3 regions of the Bacillus sp. KICET-3 genome follow, and region 3 is predicted to be linked to each of the others. Evidence: riboswitches for the same ligand, from Rfam matches in the RefSeq annotation. Region 3 holds a riboswitch; each other region holds the start of a gene.
What was found. A riboswitch is a leader RNA that binds a small molecule or an ion and turns the genes downstream of it on or off. The one in region 3 is predicted to bind S-adenosylmethionine.
Positions count from the first base shown of each region.

Region 1 (7,330 bases), 510 kb from region 3:
GCTGATCATCCAAGGCGCAAATGATCCCCGCGTTGTCAAGGAAGAATCCGACCAGATTGTAGACCAGCTGAAGGATCTGGGAAGGGATATTGACTACCTTGTCATGGAAGATGAGGGGCACGGCTTTTCCAAACAGGAAAACAAAGTGATGGCTTTTACCGCTATTTTCAGCTTCTTTGAAAAACACCGGTTAAGCGCTGCCGCCGGAGCTTTAGAATAAAACAAAGACGGTCGGGGGATGGTAATACATAAAAAGGAGGTTAACCATTTGTTCAGAAGAAGAACCGGCATTCACCCCGCTGTTTTAGTTCTCGGATCTGCCGCGCTGACGATGGCTTTTTCATCGGAAATCCGCAAGAGGGTCGCAAGCATGTTTGCAGGCCGAATAAACGGACAGCGTCTGAAAAGCTCAGCGAAAGACATGATGATGAATCCGGCCGATTTGATCAAGCAGGCATTCAATCCCGGAAGCCAAATGCAAAGCGGTCAAGGCAGCCCACAGCATCAGGCGGATCATAACGCCAATCAAGATTCATCAAGCTTCACGACCGCAAATCAAACTAATGCGCCATTTCATGACGAGCAGCCGTGGAGCCAAACAAACCGCACATATTAGCAAAAAACCCGCACACGCTTAAACAAGCGGTGCGGGTCCTTTTTTAGATTTCAGCTTCGATAATATTTGTGCGGTCATGATACGTGTCTGTTTCAAGCTCCTTTGTCACCTTACTTGTGACAAGGCCGGACGTCATGCTGCCGCTGACATTAAGTGCCGTACGCCCCATATCGATGAGCGGTTCGACTGAAATCAGCAATCCTGCAAGCGCAACCGGCATATTTAAAGCCGATAAGACGAGAAGCGCCGCAAATGTAGCACCGCCGCCGACGCCTGCTACACCGAAAGAGCTGATGGCAACAACGGCAATCACGGTGATGAGGAATGACGGATCAAGCGGATTTTGGCCAATCGTCGGCGCGATCATGATCGCAAGCATCGCGGGATATATCCCTGCACAGCCGTTTTGGCCGATCGACAGGCCGAATGAACCGGCAAAGTTTGCGATTCCTTCAGGAACACCGAGGCTTCTTTGCGTTTTAATGTTCAAAGGCAAAGCGCCTGCGCTTGATCTTGAAGTGAACGCAAAAATGAGCACCGGCAATGCTTTTTTCAAGTATGTCACAGGATTCAGTCCGCTGATTGTAATCAGCAGCAAATGAATGATGAACATCACGATCAGCGCCACATAAGACGCGAGTACAAATTTCCCGAGCTTGACGATGCTGTCGAGATCGCTTGTGGCGATCGTATTTGTCATAATCGCCAATACCCCGTAAGGTGTCAGCCTCAAAATCAGTGTCACAACACGCATGACGATCGCATAGACGGCATCAACCATTTTTTTAAAGAGCTCTGCTTGCTCAGGCTGTTTTTTCTTGACGCCAAGGTATGCCATCCCCAGAATTGCGGCGAAAATAACGACCGCGATCGTTGATGTCGGTCTTGCCCCCGTAAAGTCTAAGAATGGATTTCCCGGTAGCAGCTCGACAATCTGCTGAGGAAGCGTTTTGGCTTCCATCGCCTGCGATTTTTGTTCCAATTCAGCGCCTCTCGAAGTTTCTGCACTGCCCTGGTCAACATGGACGGCCTTGAGATCAAAAGAAAGCGCTGATGCAATTCCCACCGCCGCGGCGACAGCAGTCGTTGCAATCAGAATGCCGATGATAAGGCCGCTGATTTTCCCGATGTTATTTGTCAATTTAAGTTTTGTAAAAGCCCCTAAAATCGAGATGAAAACAAGCGGCATAACAACCATCTGCAAAAACTTGACATAGCCGCTGCCGGCAATGTTGTACCAATCTGATGTCTGAGTCAGCGTTTCTGAAGACGAACCATATATAAAATGCAAAGCAAACCCAAAGACAATTCCGAGCCCCAGAGCGGTAAACACTCTCTTGGAAAACGAAACATGTTTTTTTTGCATCATATAAAGGAGCGCCATCAGGCCAAGCATGACGAGAATATTTATAATAACGAAAAATGCCATAATAACAAAAGCACCCCCAGAATTTTTTTACATTAGAAAACTATAGTATAATAAAGCTTATTGGTCAAGTAGGAATTAACGATATTCACCATTCTTTACAATCGTATGATCGGAGCACGGCGAAAAGTTGTTATTCCCCGATTTCTTTAAGCGGAACAAACGTTGGAAGCTGAGCTCCTTTGAATTCTTTTTTGATAAATTCGGCAGTATCGTCAGACTGATACAATTTGACAATCTTTTGTAAATCTTCGCTGTTCCGGTCTTCTGTTCTGGCGGCGATGATATTGATGTACGGCGTAGCTGTTTCGTCTTCAAGCTCAATCGAATCTTTGACCGGATTCAGCCCGGCATCGACCGCGATTCCGTTATTGATGACAGAGGCAGCAACATCGGGAAGCGCCCGCGGCGTCTGTTCTGCGGCTACTGTCGTGATCTCAAGCTTCTTGGGATTTTTCTTGATCGCATCAAGCGTACCATTGCCGTCAAAGCCGTCTTTCAATTGCAGCAAACCGGCCTGCTGCAGGAGAAGAAGCGCTCTTCCCATGTTTGTCGCTTCACTCGGAACTGCGATTTTTGCGCCGTCTGGAATGTCCTTAACCGATTTGTAATGATCCGAATAAATGCCCATCGGCGCGATGATTGTCGTCCCGACCGGTGATAAATCAAGATTGCGCTCTTTTTTAAATGAATTGAAATAGGATATCGTCTGAAAGGCGTTTGCGTCAATGTCTCCGCTTGCCAAGGCCATATTCGGCTGAACATAGTCCGAATATTTGACGATTTCAATTTTCAAGCCTTCCTTTTCGGCTTTTTTCTTCACATAATCCCATACCCTTGTATCCGTCCCGCTGACACCGATTTTAATGGTTCCGCTTTCCGAATTTGAGCATCCGGCAAACACACTTATAATGAAAAGAAAAATCGTAATAAAAGCAAATTTTTTCATAGCTGCATACCTCTCTTTTTATCGTCTTCTTAATTTTTTGGACAGCACATTCCCTGATGACTGCAATCCTTGAACAACAATGACAAGTATCGCCACCGTCACGATCATCGTCATGGTATCAAATCTCTGGTAGCCGTATGTAATCGCCAAATCCCCAAGCCCGCCGGCGCCTATTGCTCCTGCCATCGCTGAAGCCCCGACCAAGCCTACAGTCGCAACTGTAAAGCTTAACACTAAAGAACCAAGTGCTTCCGGAATCAAAAACCGGAAAATGATCTGCCGCGGCGTCGCTCCCATTGCTTCGGCAGCTTCAATCACCCCCGGCTCCACTTCAAGCAGCGAATTTTCGACAAGCCTTGCGATATACGGTCCGGCATAAAACGTAAGCGGAACAACCGCCGCCCATGTCCCGATCGAAGTTCCCACAATCAGCCGCGTAATCGGAATCAAAGCGACCATTAAGATGATAAACGGAACAGATCGGAAAATATTGATGATGACATTAATCACCGTAAAAACCGCTGTATTTTCGAGGAGATGCCCCTTTCTTGTCACAACGAGGAGAATCCCGAGCGGAATACCGATAATGCTTGAAAACAGAAGCGAGAAAATCGTCATTTGAATCGTTTCGACCAGCGCGTCGATGATTTGGCCATATGTAACAAGCATGTCAATTAACCTCCTTGACTCGAATGTTTTCTGTTGCGACGAAATCGAGCGCCCGCCTGATTTCACCGTCCTCCCCCTGCAGTTCGACCGTCATGCTTCCAAAAGGAATTCCCTGCAGCTCCGTTATCGTTCCGTGTAGAATATTAACATCAACATCGAAACGCTTTGATACTTGGGAAAGCAACGGCCTTTCTGATGATTCCCCGACAAATTGAAATTGATAGAGATGCTTTTTATTTAATTTTTGGATCGACTCGGGAATCTCATGATCAATGGCCGAACGGATAAAATTTTTGGCCGTTTCCGTTTTCGGAGCGGAAAAAACGTCAAATACGCTGCCTGATTCAATGATTTTTCCTTTTTCAATCACCGCGACTTTGTCGCAAATTTCCCTTGCGACATTCATTTCATGGGTGATTAACAGAATCGTGATGTTGTATTGTTCATTGACGCGCTTTAACAGCTTGAGAATGTCGCTCGTCGTTTGCGGATCAAGCGCAGAGGTCGCTTCATCACAAAGCAGAACCTCCGGATTTGTCGCTAGTGCCCGTGCGATGCCGACCCGCTGTTTCTGCCCTCCTGAAAGCTGATCCGGATAGGCGCCGGCTTTGTCCTCGAGACCGACAAACCGAAGCAGCTCTGTCACCTTTTGTTTGATTTCGGCTTTCGGCGTTTTCACGAGCGCCAGCGGCGCTGCCACATTCGCAAAAATCGTTTTCGAATTTAAAAGATTAAAATGCTGAAAAACCATTCCGATTTTCCGTTTCACAGAACGTATTTCGCTTTTCGACAAGGACGTTAAATCCTGACCGCCTACCAAAACCTTTCCCGCCGTCGGTTTTTCCAGAAAATTAACGCAGCGGATCAGCGTGCTTTTGCCCGCTCCGCTAAATCCGATCACACCGTATATGTCTCCTTTATTAACATGAAGGTCTATGCCATTCAGCGCCCGGATTTTCTCTCCGCCTCTGTCATAGACCTTTTCAACTCCCTGAAATGTAATCATGGTCATCCCTCCGCTGTTTTTGAATAACAAAAAAGGCTTCCTCTTTTGAAAATAAGAAGAAGCCTTTAGACTCAGGTAAAATAGAGTGCATCCGCTCTTCTTATCTTCCAAGCCTAATATCGGCTTGTTGGAGTTGGCACAGTATTCTGTTTCGCACAGAACCCGCTGCCGAGGCTTCATAGGGCCAATTCCCTCCGCCTCTCTGAATAAGAAGTATGTTGTGTATGAAGTTTTACCTAACTTTACAGCTTCTTTGAGGTGTTGTCAATTGAATATTTAAAAATTTCAGGAAGATAGCACAGCCCGAATCAAAACTTTTACCGGTATGAACGCCTGCTGTTTTAAGAAAAATCTGCCGCCGCATATTTTTTCAAAAAAATTGCGTTTAACAGTTGTAATTTCGCTTAAACACTGGTAAAGTAAAGGTAATTATTTTTGTTCGAACTATCTTTAAGAAGAAAGTTTTGTAAGAGTTTTCGTCTTGGAAGTTTGTTTTAGAGCAAGAATAGTGAATTTAAGCGTTATCGCTTTAGGAGGAAATTTCATGCTAGAAGGTAAAGTAAAATGGTTCAACTCTGAAAAAGGTTTCGGATTCATCGAAGTTGAAGGACAAGACGATGTATTCGTTCATTTCTCTGCTATTCAAGGCGAAGGCTTCAAAACTTTGGAAGAAGGCCAATCTGTATCTTTCGAAATCGTTGAAGGAAACCGCGGACCGCAAGCTGCTAACGTAACAAAAGCGTAAGCTGTGAACCGCTGATCTTCATACGGGACTGCTGACTGAATGTCAGCAGTCTTTTATTTTAAAAAAGCCTCATGCCCGGAAAACAGGCGTGAGGCTTTTTTGCGGCTTATGAAGCGATGTCTCTCTTTGTGAATACACCGAAGGCGAGCACTTGAAAAACGATAAAATAGACAGCCAGCACCGCGATCGAGAATCCCAGCGTCATTCCTGAAACAAGCGGAACTCCGTCAAAGTATTGGGTGAGATCTGTGTTGGCAAATAAGATGTATTTCACCCAGTCAAATTTTACTGCGAGAAGATTTGTTACCGTACCGCCCACAGCTAAAAGGAAAATCGAAATGCCTACAGCAAGTGAACTGTTTCTGAAAACCGCTGAAATCATAAAGGCCATGGTCGACATCATCAAGAGCGAGATTGAATTCAGCAAATAGCTGCCGGCCAGGTGCAATAAAAGACTTTTTTCTTGAACGCTTCCGTTGGCATACACCAAGTGTACCTGGCTGCCATCACCCGCTCCGAACAAAGCAAGACCTGTAATGCCCGCGCTTGCAAACAATATGAAAAGCAAAGCCAATGCAAACAGCAGGACTGTTACATATTTTGCGAGCAGAATTTTAAAGCGGCTGATCGGCCGGATGACAAGCAGCTTCACCGTTCCCCAGCTGAATTCATTCGCAACGATTCCCGCCGCCACCGTAATCACAAACAGTCCGGCGAAGGAGATCACATCACTGGCATCGCTGATGAACGACAGTGCCGAATACTTTCCATCTTCCGGCAAATCATGCTTGATTCGATACTCATTAATCGCGGTCGATCTTTCGTAGCTTTTTTCAAGAGCCGGATTGCTGACTCCTTTAAGCTGTTCCTTCATATCCGCATTTTCCTGCGCCAGTTCCTTTTTCCAGTCTGCGTTTTGATCTGTCTCTCCGATCGTCTTTGTCAGAATGCCCAATCCGATCACAGATAGCAGCAATATCCCGATCATGAAGTATGTTCCTTTTCGGTTGAAAATCTTGATCCATTCATTAACGATGAGATTGAACATGCTGAGCCTCCCCCTTATCTGCGGTGATTTCCAGGAATCTGTCTTCCAATGATTTGTTAACGGCTTTTACTTCATATAAGCGGGCCCCGCTGTCGGTTAAATGTTTAATAAAATCAGGCACATCGTCTTTCCGGAGGCTGAGCTCAATGCCGTTTTCCGCTTTTTCAATTTTCATATCCCCGAAAGCCGCGGCCTGCCGTATCAGGGATTCAGTATCGTCAGCTTGAATATAATAGCGTTTTTCCTCATCGGCGGCAGGGACATGTACTTGCTGAATGTCGCGCAGTTTGCCGTTTTGAATGATCCCGATTCTGTCGCACATCAGCTCCATTTCTGAAAGCAGGTGGCTTGAAACGATGACCGCCATACCTTTTTCCCTTGCCAGCTTCCGCAAATAATCACGAATCTCCCGAATACCGGCCGGATCAAGACCGTTTGTGGGCTCATCAAGGATCAAGAGCTTCGGATCGTGCAGAAGGCTTTGGGCGAGACCGAGCCTTTGCCTCATACCTAAAGAGTATGTTTTGACCTTATCGTGGATTCTGTTCTTCAGTCCGACTAACTCGACGATTTCGTCAATTTTCTTTTTTGTCACGCCTTTTGTCATGCGCGCGTATTGCTGAAGGTTTTGATATCCCGTTAAAAATTTATACAGTTCAGGATTTTCAACGATCGCTCCGAGATGGCCGGCAGCCTGTTCAAAATGGTCTTTTACGCTTACTCCGCACACGGCGATCTCCCCGGCGGAGATGCTCATATGGCCGACAATCATCCTGATCGTTGTCGTTTTGCCGGCGCCGTTCGGCCCTAAAAAGCCGAAGATCTCCCCGGCGCGCACGTCAAAACTCAATCCATCGATAATTTTCTTTCC
Region 1 is NZ_CP137345.1:1,032,031-1,039,360, reverse strand. It holds gene R5H20_RS05165 (alpha/beta hydrolase family protein) at 1-220, shown strand, start outside; gene R5H20_RS05160 (hypothetical protein) at 269-616, shown strand; gene R5H20_RS05155 (L-cystine transporter) at 660-2,045, opposite strand; gene R5H20_RS05150 (MetQ/NlpA family ABC transporter substrate-binding protein) at 2,176-2,991, opposite strand; gene R5H20_RS05145 (methionine ABC transporter permease) at 3,010-3,660, opposite strand; gene R5H20_RS05140 (methionine ABC transporter ATP-binding protein) at 3,662-4,666, opposite strand; SAM riboswitch class I at 4,764-4,879, opposite strand; gene cspB (cold shock-like protein CspB) at 5,211-5,411, shown strand; gene R5H20_RS05130 (ABC transporter permease) at 5,518-6,459, opposite strand; gene R5H20_RS05125 (ABC transporter ATP-binding protein) at 6,440-7,330, opposite strand, start outside.
Region 1: another riboswitch for S-adenosylmethionine. It lies ahead of R5H20_RS05140 (methionine ABC transporter ATP-binding protein); the one in region 3 lies ahead of mtnK (S-methyl-5-thioribose kinase).

Region 2 (7,330 bases), 220 kb from region 3:
ATCCTGTTTTTGCACCGGCTCAACCGTCAACACAACACTTCCGTTATTCATTTCCCCTGATACCTCCTTAACAGGTCCGCTCTCCCGGTTTTGTCCGCATCCTCCAATAAACAGCAAAAGCACGATCACTAAAGCAAGCCTCATTGATTCACCCTTTCTAGTCTTTACGGAAAAACCCTAAAACCGCGGTTGTTTGCACAACATTTGTGAAAGCCTTTGGATCCACTTCTTTAATAATTTTTTCTAAATCGTATAACTCATACCTTGTGATGACGATAATCATCATCTCTTTTTGTTCATTCGTAAAAGCGCCTTTGGCCGGAACGGTCGTAATGCCGCGGACCATTTTGCCGTAAATGGCTTCCTTTATCTCCTCCGCTTTCTTTGTGACAATCATGACGGTGAGTTTGGCGTGGCGGGTGTGAATCGCATCAATCACCCTCGTGGTCACATAAAGTGTAACGAGCGTATATAATGCTTTCTCCCAACCATTCAATAATCCTGCTGTCAAAATGATGGCTCCGTTTAAAATAAAGAAATAGGTCCCGACCGGTTTATCCTTCCATTTCGCAAGGATCATCGCGATAATGTCAAGACCTCCTGTGGAGGCTCCGTATTTCAGCGTCAGGCCGATCCCGACCGCAGAAATCACCCCGCCGAAAACAGCGTTCAGCAAAATATCGTTTGACAGGCTCAGTTCAGGGAGCATTCCGAGAAAAACGGTCGTCAGCGCAACGCTTAACACGCTGTAAACCGTAAATGAACGCCCGACCTTCAGCCACCCCAAAATGCCGACTGGGATATTTAAGATAAAGAGCAGCGTTCCCGTTGAAAAGTAAATGGGGCTGTACTGGTCAAGCGCGCTTGATAAAAGCTGCGCAACACCAGTAAAACCGCTTGCGTAGACATCGGCAGGGATTAAAAATAAATTTAAGCCGATGGCATTTAATAAGGCGCCTATGATGACAATGAACAGTTTTTTTGCTTCCGCTATTACCATATTGAGTTCCTCCGCTTATTCTATATATTTGGTTTACCCTAAAAACCATATTTTGAAAACGCCATAGCAAAATTATATGATATAGTTGATCAAAAGACGAAGCGAATTTTCCGCCGGATTATATGCAAGTGGCGGCGAGCGCCGTTCTTCTGATCTTGAACATTTTGATGAAAGAAGGGGTTTACATGACCGTTCATTTGATAGCCGACAGTGCGGCCGATCTGCCTAGATCTTTTTATGATGAGAATCGCATCTCCTTTATTCCTTTGCGGGTGCTTCTTGACGAAAAGGAGTATGACGACCTGCTGACGATTCAGCCCGCAGAAGTCTATGAAGCGATGCGCCGAGGGAAAGCGCCCAAAACCTCCCAGCCGTCTTTGCAGCTTTTGACAGACATGTTCAGCCGGCTTGCAAAAGAAGGAAATCCCGCTTTATATATCGCCTTTTCTTCTCAGCTTTCCGGCACATATCAGACAGCCGTGATGGCGGCAAACGAGGTTAAGGAGGAGTTTCCTCACTTTGACCTGCGGGTCGTTGATTCAAAATGCGCTTCATTAGGCTACGGCCTTGCCGTCAAGCACGCGCTGGAACTTGCTGCTAACGGCAATACAATACAAGAAATCGAAATGTCTGTAAAGGAGTTTTGCGACCATCTCGAACATATTTTCACAGTCGACGATTTGACTTATTTGGCAAGAGGCGGCAGAATCAGCAAAGCATCCGCTTTTGTCGGAGGACTTTTGAATATCAAACCGCTTTTGCATGTCGAAGATGGAAAGCTTGTCCCCCTCGAGAAAATCAGGGGCAGAAAAAAGCTCCTGAAACGGATGATTGAACTGATGAAAGAAAGAGGCCGGGATTTAAGCAGCCAGACGATCGGCATCAGCCACGGTGATGATGAAGAATCGGCAAGCGAAATCAAGCGCCTCATCGAAGCCGAATTTCATCCGAAAGACATCGTTGTCAACATGATCGGCTCTGTCATCGGCGCACATGCCGGTCCGGGCACATTGGCAATCTTTTTCTCCGGAAAAGAAAAAAGATGATCTTTTCGGCTTGAACCGGCCGCAGAAGCCGTTTGATTCTCATGCAGGCTGATGGCTCCCTGTCTTTGACAAGGAGCCGTCGATTTTTAAAGCCTTACGGAAGAATTTGCCCGTCAGAAACGTCATCATCCATAACATTCGTATCTGTTATTCCCGTGTCCGCAAACGTAATTCCTGTATTCGATCCGCCTGACCCTTCAACCGTTTTTGACGTCATGATCGGATTGATCCTGTACGCCCCGCCAAAATTGACGACCCCGCCGTCTGACACTTGATGAATATAGATCGAGCAGCAATGTTTCATACCATTTCTCCTTTTCATATAATATGTATTTTATGCCGTTTTTTTTAGAAGGTATAAACTTCCCGGCAAAAACGATATAAAAAGCAGAGCACATAGTTTCAGGCCCTGTGAGCAATCTATACGTGAAGCATGTTTGGGAGGTGCTATACGTGACGAAAGACGATGATAAAAAACCGGTGGACAACAACGCCGTCAACCAGCAAAAAAACCTGCTCGCCGAAAAGAACAGGCAGGCTGGAAAGCATCAGGACTCCCAAAAACCCCATCATTTATAAAAAAACAGGCGGCGTTTCTTTTAAACGCCGCCTCCCTCACTATTTTTTTTCGTATGTCCAGCCGTCTTCCTGATAGATCTTTCCCTGCTTCATCAGGTGGCCGAGCGCTCTTTTAAACGCCGCCTTGCTCATGTTAAACCGCGCTTTAAGGTCCTCCGGGTCGCTTTTATCCCAATATGGCATCGCCCCGTTTCTCGATCTCAAATACGTCAGGATCTCCTCGGCGTCAACCGGCATGGCGTCCTGCTTTCTCGGCAGGAGCGACAAATTGACAGAGCCGTCCTCCTTTACCTTGATGACTCTGGCCGTCAGCTTTTCTCCAAGGCGCGGCTCCCTTTTTCTTTCAGAGGAGTGGATGAAGCCCCTGATCCCGCTGTCGGAAATCATAAAAGAGCCTGAAGCGATCAGACGGTAGACCGTTCCGGACAGCTCTTTATTCATCAAGTCGGGTGAAGCATCCGTAAACAGCTCGGTCATTTTATCTTCAGGAGCCGGCTTGGCAAACATTCTTCCATGGCTCGTGATTTTCAGCATGCAATAAAGCCTGTCCCCTTTTTTCGGCCAGACAGATTCGTAGGGCGGAAGATGTTCAGTTGCAACCAATGCATCCTTCGTGAGTCCGACATCGACGAAAACGCCCATGTCATCGACCGCATCGACGACTTCCACCCAGCCGTAATGATCAGCGCTGATCAGCGGCTTTCTCATCGTAGCCGCCAGGCGTCCTTCATGATCGATAGATATGAAGACATCGACCTCTTCTTTTTCTTCAATATCCTCGGTTATCTCACTGTTGTGAAGAAGGATGACTGTTTCTCCATCCGTCAAAAAGTATCCATAGTCTGCTTTATGATCTATTTTCAATGTTAATTGCTGCCCTGGTTTCATACTTCTTCTTCCTTTCTTATCCGCCTGTTTCAGTATTCCTCCAATGTTTAAATTATTGCCAGATCACGGCCAGGCAAAACCGCTCATATTGGAAGTTTCACCTTATTCTACTATAATTGATTCATAAGTAAAATGGATGGAGGTTTTTTCACATGGCTAAAGAAAGCTCATTTGACATCGTGTCAAAGGTAGAACTGCCCGAAGTTCAAAACGCAATCCAAACCGCTTTGAAAGAAATCGGCACACGCTATGATTTCAAAGGTTCGAAAAGCAGCATCACACTCGAAGGGGACGAGCTTGTGCTCGTATCAGACGACGAATTTAAAATGAACCAGCTGAAGGATGTCCTCGTCAGCAAGCTGATCAAACGGAATGTCCCGACGAAAAACATCGAGTATTCCAAGCTGGAAAACGCTTCAGGCGGAACGGTCAGACAGCGTGGAAAACTGGTTCAGGGCATCGACAAAGAAAACGCGAAGAAAATCAACACCTTGATCAAAAAATCGGGGCTTAAAGTTAAATCCCAAGTGCAAGATGATCAAATCAGGGTAACCGGAAAAAATAAAGACGATCTCCAGCAAATCATCTCCATGGTGAGGGACGCCGATCTTCCGATTGATGTTCAATTTATAAATTTTCGATAAATTCTTAATTTACTGTTGATTAATCCCCCGATTTTCGGTAAATTGAGTAAAAGCGATCAGATTTCTTTAAAACTGAATACCGTTCTTATCAAGAGAGGCAGAGGGACTGGCCCGATGAAGCCTCAGCAACCGGTGAATGAATGTTCATGACCAAGGTGCTAAATCCAGCAAGCGGACTGCTTGGAAGATAAGAAGAAGGATATGCGTCACTCAAAAGTCTTCTTCTTCAGAAGACTTTTTTATTTATCACTGAATGTCAAGGGGGAGAACAATGAGTTTTTTGGAGGATATAAAACGGAAAACGTTAATAGCCGACGGTGCGATGGGGACGCTGCTTTATTCCTACGGAATCGACCGCTGCTTCGAAGAGCTGAACATCTCAAAGCCGGATGAAGTGAAACGCATTCATGAAGCGTATGTACAGGCAGGTGCGGACATCATCCAAACCAACACGTACGGCGCAAATTATATCAAGCTGTCCAGATACGGCCTTGAAGACGAAACAAAGCAAATCAATGAAAAAGCCGTCCGGCTTGCCCGTTCAGCGGCCGGATCAGCCTATGTTCTTGGAACGCTCGGCGGAATCCGGACGTTTAATAAAAACGCGTATTCGCTCGATGACATCAAAAGAAGCTTCCGCGAACAGCTTTATCTTCTGTTGAATGAACAGCCGGACGGTCTTCTTCTGGAAACCTATTATGATCTGGAAGAAGCGCGGGAAGTATTGAAGATTGCCAGAAAAGAAACAGAACTCCCGATCATCGTGAATGTATCCATGCATGAAGAAGGCGTTCTTCAAGACGGAACCCCTCTCAGCGAGGGACTGAAGCTGCTGGCGGGCCTCGGGGCGGACGTTGTCGGCATCAACTGCCGCCTCGGCCCTTATCACATGATCACAGCGCTCGAAGAGGTTCCTCTGTTGGAGGACGCCTACCTTTCCGTCTATCCGAACAGCAGCCTTCCGTCCCTTGTCGAAGGACGGCTTGTCTATGAAACGGATGATGAATATTTCAGAAACAGCGCGATCGAATTTCGCAATCAGGGCGCGCGTATCATCGGCGGGTGCTGCGGAACGACCCCGAACCACATCAGGGCGATGGCCGAAGCGGTCAAAGACCTTCCGCCGGTCACCGAAAAACAGGTCAAAATCCGGAAGAAAGCGGCAGCGGCCGTACAAAACGCGAGGACGGAGCCCGCTTTAAACGAGCTGGCAAAAGAAAAGCGCTCCATTATCGTCGAGCTGGATCCGCCTAAACAATTAAACTTTGAAAAATTCATACGGGCCGCAAAGGAGCTGCAGTCAGCCGGCATTGACGCCCTCACATTGGCGGACAATTCGCTTGCCACACCGAGAATCAGCAATGTGGCCTGCGGCGCCCTATTAAAGCAGCGGCTTGATATGAGATCGCTCATCCATATTACGTGCAGGGACCGAAACCTGATCGGCCTGCAGTCCCACTTGATGGGCCTTGATACACTCGGGCTTTCGGATGTTTTGGCGATTACCGGGGACCCGTCGAAAATCGGCGATTTCCCCGGAGCGACATCGGTCTACGACTTGACGTCATTCGACTTGATCAGCCTCATCAAACAATTTAATGAAGGCTTGTCCTATTCGGGAAAGCCGCTCGGCAAAAAAACGAATTTCTCTGTGGCGGCCGCCTTTAATCCGAACGTCAGACACATCGACAAAGCGGTCAAACGGATCGAGAAAAAAATCGCCTGCGGCGCAGACTATTTTATTTCCCAGCCCGTCTATTCCGAAGAACAGCTCATCAAAATCCGTGAGGAAACAAAGCACCTCAAAACGCCGATCTACATCGGGATCATGCCGCTCACAAGCAGCCGGAATGCGGAATTTATCCACAACGAAATTCCCGGGATTAAGCTGTCTGATGCGATTCGCGAAAAAATGGCGCTCGCAGGTGATGATAAACAAAAGCAGGCTGAGGAAGGGCTCGCCATCGCCCGTTCGCTGCTAGATGCCGCATGCGATTTGTTCAACGGCATTTATTTGATCACACCGTTTTTGCGTTCTGATTTGACCGCCGAGCTTACAGCATATATCCATCAGAAAGAAAAGGAGACGACTAATGTCTATCATCAATGACCAGCTGAAGAAAAAAATTCTCGTTCTCGATGGTGCGATGGGAACGATGATCCAAAACGCCAACTTATCGCCCGCTGATTTTGGCGGCGAGATCTATGAGGGATGCAATGAATACTTGAGCATAACGGCTCCGCACGTCATTCAGGGAATTCATGAGGCCTACCTGGCCGCAAAAGCCGACATCATCGAGACGAATACATTCGGGGCCACAAGGCTCGTACTTGACGAGTATAACCTCGGGCATCTCGCCTTTGAATTGAACATGGCATCGGTCAAGCTCGCAAAAGCGGCCGCTGAAAAATTTTCAACACCTGAGTGGCCAAGATTTGTCGCAGGTGCAATGGGGCCGACGACGAAAACCCTTTCCGTTACCGGGGGAACGACGTTTGATGAGCTGACCGCAAATTATGAAGAGCAAGCGAGAGCATTGATCATCGGGGGAGCCGACCTTCTCCTCCTTGAAACAAGCCAGGACATGCTGAACGTAAAAGCAGGCTTCATCGGCATCAAGCAAGCGTTTGAAAAGACGGGCAAACCCCTCCCCCTTATGATATCAGGAACAATAGAGCCGATGGGCACAACGCTCGCCGGACAGGATATCGAATCATTTTACATCTCCCTTGAGCATATGCGGCCGATCAGCGTCGGTCTAAATTGCGCGACAGGGCCCGAATTTATGACAGACCATATCCGCAGCTTGTCCGCTCTTGCCCGGACGGCGGTCAGCTGTTATCCGAACGCAGGGCTTCCAGATGAAGAAGGGCAATATCATGAATCACCGCAGTCGCTGGCGAAAAAAATCAGGGCCTTTGCAGAGGAAGGCTGGCTGAACGTTGTCGGCGGCTGCTGCGGAACGACGCCGGCCCATATCGAAGCTCTGGCTGATGAAGTGGCTTCGCTCCCTCCGCGTCCCGTTCCGGACGGACCAAAACCGCATACCGTCTCAGGAATTGACGGCTTGATTTATGAAGAAGCGATGCGCCCCCTTTTCGTCGGAGAACGGACGAATGTCATCGGTTCGCGAAAATTCAAGCGTCTCATCGCCGATCAGAAATTTGAAGAA
Region 2 is NZ_CP137345.1:1,315,406-1,322,735, reverse strand. It holds gene R5H20_RS06580 (BsuPI-related putative proteinase inhibitor) at 1-144, opposite strand, end outside; gene R5H20_RS06575 (YitT family protein) at 158-1,000, opposite strand; gene R5H20_RS06570 (DegV family protein) at 1,186-2,046, shown strand; gene R5H20_RS06565 (spore germination protein) at 2,141-2,350, opposite strand; gene R5H20_RS06560 (DUF3941 domain-containing protein) at 2,500-2,625, shown strand; gene R5H20_RS06555 (CvfB family protein) at 2,665-3,513, opposite strand; gene R5H20_RS06550 (YajQ family cyclic di-GMP-binding protein) at 3,666-4,157, shown strand; SAM riboswitch class I at 4,240-4,351, shown strand; gene R5H20_RS06545 (bifunctional homocysteine S-methyltransferase/methylenetetrahydrofolate reductase) at 4,429-6,267, shown strand; gene metH (methionine synthase) at 6,251-7,330, shown strand, end outside.
Region 2: another riboswitch for S-adenosylmethionine. It lies ahead of R5H20_RS06545 (bifunctional homocysteine S-methyltransferase/methylenetetrahydrofolate reductase); the one in region 3 lies ahead of mtnK (S-methyl-5-thioribose kinase).

Region 3 (7,330 bases):
CGATTTTTTGCATGCTGTTCCGCCTGAAGAATTACATCAAAACGTGCACCGCTTTTTAGAGCGGGGATATGCAAAAAAAGAAGCCGCGATCAGACTGGATAACGGCTCAGTCAAATATATTGAATTTACGGCGAACAAAGGAATTAAGGAAGATTGCTTTTTTGTCGTGATGAGGGATATTTCATCCAAAAAAATATTGGAACGGGAACGCAGCATTAATGAAAAGCTTTTTAAAGACTTGTTTCACAGGGCGGTTGAGGGCATCGTCATTTTTGATAAACAGGGCCGCTTTATTGATGCCAACCAGTCGTTTTGCCAAAGCTTCGAAATTGAAAAAGACGAGCTGTCAAAATTAAAGCTGGCGCAGTTCGTTTCCGCCGAAAACGCCGGCAAGCTCGACAGTATTTGGAGCGCTCTTTTCAGAAGGGGTAAAGCGAAAGGTGAATTACCTGTGAGGCTGAGGTCGGGAACATACAGGCTGTTTGATCTGACGATTACATCTAACATTTTAAACGGCTTTTATATGTCGATCATGAGGGATATCACAGAAAAACGCTCAATGGAAAAACAGCTGTTTAAAAGCGAGGAGCGGTTTCGGGAAGTATTTGAAAATGCGATGGATGCCATCATTATTATGAACAATGACGGCCGGATCGTAAAAGCGAATCAATCCGCCTGCAAAATCTTTGAACTGCCGATGGATGAGCTCCTGCATAAAAAAATGTGGGATTTTATTGATAAAACCGATAAGCGGTACCTTTCCATTCAAGAGCAGTACAATGAAAAAGGGGAAATCAGAGCTGAACTGTTGTTCCGCATGGCAAACGGGCAATATAAAGAGCTTGAGTTCACATCAAAGCGCATTATGTTCGACAGCCAGGATTTAACCATCTTGAGAAATGTCAGCGACAGGAAGCAGATGGAAAAAGAACTGCGGGAAAGCGAGCTGAAATTCAGGAAAGTGTTCGACGGCTCAATGGACGGGATCGTTCTCTTCAACAACCAATACGAGATTATAGATGCGAACCCGCTGGCCGGAAAGATTTTCAGCCTGCCCCTTGAACGGTTAAAAACCGCCAATCTTCTTGACGTCATCTCCGGCTATCAGATAGAAAACGCGGCCTCCCCGGCAAAAACCATTTCCTTTGAGGAAATGGACAATGACATACCATTTCTATTAACCGATCAAAAACGAATCTTGGAATTTTCATTTAAGAGAAATATTATCCAAAACATGAATCTGGCGATGTTCAGGGATGTGACGGAACGGAAGGAGCTGGAAGAACGGCTGCGTAAATCTGATACGCTCCATGTCGTCGGCGAGCTTGCGGCGGGGATCGCCCATGAAATCCGCAATCCGATGACGGCATTAAAAGGGTTTATCCAGCTGTTAAAGGGCAGCATTCAAGAGGGGGATCACTCACTTTATTTTAATGTGATCACATCTGAGCTTAAACGGATTGAATCGATTATTACGGAGTTTCTCATCCTTGCGAAGCCGCAGGCGATCATGTATGAGAAAAAGGATGTCGTGAGAATCATGCAGGACACCATGGATCTTCTGCATGCACAGGCAAACCTTGACAATGTGCAGATGCATCTCAATTGCGAGGGGCAAATTCCGCTGATTTATTGTGAACCCAATCAGCTCAAGCAGGTCTTCATCAATATTTTGAAAAATGCAATCGAAGTCATGCCTGACGGGGGCAATGTCTATGTGACCATCAAACCGAAAGATGACGATCATATCATCGTATCGCTCACCGATGAAGGAATCGGTATGACAGAGGATAAATTAAAGCGGCTGGGGGAGCCTTTTTATACGACAAAGGAGCGGGGCACTGGACTTGGGCTGATGGTCAGCTATAAAATTATTGAAGAACACAACGGAAAAATAGAGGTTGAGAGTGAAGAGGGGAAAGGCACGACATTCCACCTGACTCTCCCGATCCGGCAGCAGCATGAGGAGGAGGCTTTATAGCATCATGGGTTTTTACATTGAAATGACTACGCCTTTTGGACAGGCATACCTTGTGGAGCAAACTGAACATATCACACATTTGCTTTTTGAAAAAGAAGAATTGGACGGCATGATCAAAAAGGATCAAGAGCTGAAGCAGAAGAAAACGGCGTTGCTGCAAAAGGCAAAACAGCAGCTGGAAGAATATTTCAGAGGAGAGCGCACAACGTTCACGCTACCCATGCATCAGGAAGGGACGGATTTTCAGAAAAAAGTGTGGAAGGCGCTGCAAACCATTCCTTACGGGGAATCACGCAGCTATTCCGACATTGCCCGGGAAATCGGCCAGCCAAAAGCAGTCCGCGCGATCGGCCAGGCGAACAAGAAAAACGCGCTTCCGATTTTCATTCCGTGCCACCGTGTCATCGGAAAAAATAAAACACTGACCGGCTATGCCGGAAATGAAATCGATAAAAAAGCGATTCTGCTTGAAATCGAAAAAATTCCTTATAAAGGAAAATAATGAAAACATGCTGTTTCTTTTTTTCTCTTGCGACATATAATTTTATTAAGTTAAAAATGTTGGCCTCGGTGAAAAGGAGGACGAATAGATGAAAACAAACCGCCCGCAAAAAATTGCAGGCTACGCTGAATTATTCGTCAAGCTGCATGTCCTGACAAAAGAACAGAAACAAGACATTATCCAATCGATGAAAAACCGCTAAAGCCTTTTTTAATAAAGGGCCTTAGCGGGAGCATCCGGGCGGGGCACGGAAAAGAGCGCGGCGATTTCCGCTTCAAACCTGTCGGTGATAATCCCCTTTTCTGTTATAATTCCTGATATTAAATGATGGGGAGTGACATCAAAGGCCGGATTGAATACAGGCACCTCTTTCGGCGCAATTTGCGCACCTGCGATTTGTCTGACTTCATCCGGATCGCGTTCTTCAATCGGAATGGCGTCACCTGTTGAAATCGATGGATCAAAGGTTGAAAGGGGAGCGGCGATGAAGAATGGAATTTGAAAGGCTTTCGCTAAAATCGCTAAACCATAGGTTCCGATTTTGTTCGCTGTGTCACCGTTTCTGGCGATCCGGTCGGCTCCGACGATGACCGCTGAAATATTTTTTTCTTTCATCGTGTGTGCGGCCATGCTGTCGGTGATGAGCGTGACGTCGATTCCGCCCTGCATCAGCTCCCACGCTGTTAATCTCGCGCCCTGAAGAACGGGGCGTGTTTCACATGCGTATATATGGAGATGAAGGTCTTTCGTTTTCGCCAGATAAAAAGGAGCAAGCGCCGTTCCGTATCTGCTTGTCGCGATCGAACCCGCATTGCAGATCGTCATGATGTTATCGCCTGATTTAAACAGCTGCAGCGCATTTTGTCCGATTTGCCGGCATGTTTCTTCATCTTCAATCTGGATCTGAATCGCTTCATGAACGAGATCGGTCTTTGCTTCATTAACCGATTTCGCCCCTTCCGCGCTTTTCACAAGCCGTTCAAGCGCCCATGATAAATTGACAGCCGTCGGTCTTGCCCCATTCAATTCATCCTTGATTTGTCTGACTTTGCTCAGGAATTCGGAAACATCCGCCGTATCGATGCTTTGGGCGCAGAGAGCCAGACCGAACGCGGCAGTGATTCCGATGGCCGGAGCCCCGCGGACTTTTAAGGTTTTGATCGCATCATAGATGTCCTCCTTTGTTGTTAAATGGAGATATTCCGTCTTCCCGGGCAGCTTTTGCTGATTTAAGATTTTAATGGATGTTTCTTCCCACTCTACAGAACGGGGGACAGCAAATTGCTCTGACATGTCATTCACTCCTCAAGCTAGTTCTTTAAACGTATTAATGATGTCCTGCGGCGACCGGAAATCCGCGCGTTTTTTAATCAGCCTTGAGCCGATGGCAAGGGCGAGTTTCTTTTGGCTGATCCGCCGGGCAAATGGAACGATTGTATCAAGATCCGCCACATGTGAAAGCCCGATGGTCCGGCGGATCATTTCACACCCGGCAAAGCCCGCGGCGTCTTCGAACGCTTTTTTCAGCGTTTCTTCAAGGCTTCCGTGCGTGTTTCGGTACGCGCTCCGGGCATCCTTTTTCCACGCATCGCTGAAAGTCCTGCTGAATGTGTCCCATACAGTTTCAACATGGGTGTATAGCGGGGCGCGTTCTGCGTCTTCCCGGGCCAGCGCATTTAAAAGCAGGTTGGCGATAAACTGTCCGATATCAAAACCGATCGGTCCGAAAAACGCAAATTCAGGGTCGATGACCTTTGTTTCCTTTTCTCCTGCAAAAATGCTGCCTGTGTGTAAATCACCGTGAATAAGCGTTTCCGCAGACGTCAAAAACCGGTTTTTCAATTTCGCAGCCTCGCGTTTTAATTCATCATCAGCCCATATGGTCTCAGCTTCATCACGAAGCTCCTCTTCAAAGTCATTTGTCTCATGGTCAAAGAAAGGATCTGTGAACACGAGATTTTCCGTGATGTCGCATAAATCAGGGTTCTCAAACTGTTTGACCAGCCGCTCTTTGATATGCGGATCAAGGGCATAATCGGAAGAATAAAACAATGTATTCCCGAGGAATTCCCCGATATCCCGCGATAAATTCGGATAATCGTTGCCCGCGATCAATCCTTTTCTGGCGATTTCCAAGTGTGAAAGATCCTCCAGGACGGTCACGGCGAGTTCCGTGTCTGAATAATAAACCCGCGGTACGAGATGCGGGACGTGTTCAGCCTGCCTGATCAGCGCGCTGCTTTCAATCCTTGCTCTGTCCAGCGACAGCGGCCAGCTTTCACCGACAACTTTTGCATAAGGGACAGCCTGTTTAATGATCAATCCTTTCTGTTGCTCTTTATCATAAACATGGAAGACAAGATTCAAGTTTCCGTCTCCGATTTCCCGGCAGGTCAGCGTGCTTTTGCTCGAAAAGAGTCCCAGGCGCACGGCGAGTGCAGCCGCCGAGCTTTCTGTCAATGTTTCGTATACAGCGGTTTTCGTTACAGTCATATTTGATTCCCCCTAAAGTCGTTTGCAAAAAATAAAAAGCCTCTTTCTCTGTGAGAGAAAGAGGCTAATTCGTCGTGTCCGCCTCTCTTATCTCTCAGAATGCAATCTGATGGAATTAGCACCGTGCCCTAGCGGCGCAAACATGTTCGCGCCCCATTTCACAATGGTATTACGGTCGGTTGCTGTTGGGATCATAAGGCCAGTCCTTCACCCAACTCTCGATAAGAGAAATCAATATAAAATTTTAAAATTTCAGTCAGTCAGTTGCTGAAAATGTTACCAGCAACGATGTTTATTTGTCAACACTTTTTAATATAAATCTTTGCGAATGTCTTCGAATACCGGAATATGGCCCCTGGCTTTTTTGATGTCATCAAGGTCAATTTCGGCTCTGATCACCGTTTCTCCATGCCCGGCTTCGGCGAGGATATGTCCGAGCGGATCAATGATCATGCTGTGGCCCGCAAATTCGTTTTCCGGGTTATGCCCCGAGCAATTGCAGGCGGCGACAAAACATTGATTTTCGATCGCTCTGGCCGTTAATAGAGTCCGCCAATGATCGAGGCGCGGATGCGGCCATTCAGCTGATACAAATACGATGCCGGCTCCTTTTGACGTGTGTTTCCTGATCCATTCAGGAAAACGGATGTCATAGCAGATAAAACCCGCTGCTTTGACGCCTTCAAGCTCAAAGCAGCCTCCGCCCGATCCCGGAGCTAAATAAAGATGCTCATCCATCAGCTGAAAAAGGTGAGCTTTGCTGTATTCTTTTACAAGTCTTCCGTTTTTGTCGGCGATGTACATCGTATTGTATACGCCGCTTTTTCTCTTGACGGCGACTGAGCCGCCCACAATGTGGACATTGTTCGCTTTCGCCGTTTGCCGGAGCCATTCTTTGGTCTGCTCTCCTTCATCGTCTCCGATTGCATCAAGGTTTTTTAGATCATAGCCAGTCGTCCAAAGCTCGGGAAGAATCAAAATATCCGCGTGCCGGCTTTCACTTTCGACCAGCCGGCTTGCTTTTTTAAAATTTTCTGAAGGGTTTCCGTATGATATATCGAATTGCAGGCAGGAAATCGTCCACTTCACTTTGAGCCACCTCATTTTTTGCTTTACATTTTATCTTTAACAATATATGATGATGGACTATCATTTCAAGAATTTTTCAAAGCGGGTGAAAAAAATGAAATTTGAGCTTTCTGATCTATTGAAACAGCTTCCCGAGCAATTTTTTGCTTCTTTGGTCAAAAAGGTGAACGAAAAGATAGCCGCCGGCCATGATGTGATCAATCTCGGTCAGGGAAATCCCGATCAGCCGACACCGGGACACATTGTTGACGCGATGACAGAAGCGGTCCGGAATCCCGAAAATCATAAATATTCCTCTTTTCGGGGGAGCCGTTCGCTGAAACAGGCGGCCGCTGAATTTTATAAAAGGGAATACGGCGTCTTGCTTGACCCTGATAAAGAAATCGCCGTATTGTTCGGAGGGAAGGCGGGGCTTGTAGAGCTGCCGCAATGCCTCTTGAATCCCGGCGATACGGTGCTTGTTCCCGACCCGGGCTATCCGGATTATTGGTCAGGCGTCAGACTGGCAAAAGCGAACATGGAAACGATGCCGCTGTTGGAGAAAAACGGCTATTTGCCGGATTACAGCCAAATTCCAGTACACATAAAGGAAAAAGCGAAGCTCATGTATCTGAACTATCCGAACAACCCGACGGGAGCCCAGGCGACGCCGGCGTTTTTTGCGGAAACGGTCAGCCTCGCGAAAACGCACGGGATCTGTGTTGTTCATGATTTTGCCTATGGGGCGATCGGCTATGACGGGCAAAAGCCGGTGAGTTTTCTTGAAACTGATGGAGCAAAAGAAGCCGGCATCGAAATCTATACGCTCTCCAAAACATATAATATGGCGGGCTGGAGAGTCGGATTCGCCGCTGGAAATGCTTCGGTGATTGAAGCGCTGAACCTATACCAGGATCATATGTATGTCAGCCTCTTTAAAGCAGTCCAGGACGCCGCGGCGGTCGCGCTTCTTTCAGATCAAAGCTGTGTCAAGGAACAAAATGAACGCTATGAAAAAAGACGCAACGTTTGGATGAAAGCCGTCCGCGCCATCGGTTGGGAAGCGCAGGCCCCAGAGGGCTCATTTTTTGCATGGATGCCTGTTCCGGAAGGCTTTACATCTGAAGGGTTTTCCGATTTTCTCTTGGAAAAAGCGCATGTCGTCATGGCGCCCGGCAAAGGATTCGGAGCATTTGGCGAAGGATATGTGAGAGTCGGTCTATTGACAAGCGAAGAACGTCTGCGGGAAGCTGCCGACCGGATCGCCGAGCTGAATATTTTCAAAA
Region 3 is NZ_CP137345.1:1,539,107-1,546,436, forward strand. It holds gene R5H20_RS07755 (PAS domain-containing sensor histidine kinase) at 1-1,981, shown strand, start outside; gene R5H20_RS07760 (methylated-DNA--[protein]-cysteine S-methyltransferase) at 1,986-2,483, shown strand; gene R5H20_RS07765 (hypothetical protein) at 2,572-2,685, shown strand; gene mtnA (S-methyl-5-thioribose-1-phosphate isomerase) at 2,694-3,776, opposite strand; gene mtnK (S-methyl-5-thioribose kinase) at 3,789-4,976, opposite strand; SAM riboswitch class I at 5,061-5,204, opposite strand; gene R5H20_RS07780 (carbon-nitrogen family hydrolase) at 5,286-6,065, opposite strand; gene R5H20_RS07785 (pyridoxal phosphate-dependent aminotransferase) at 6,160-7,330, shown strand, end outside.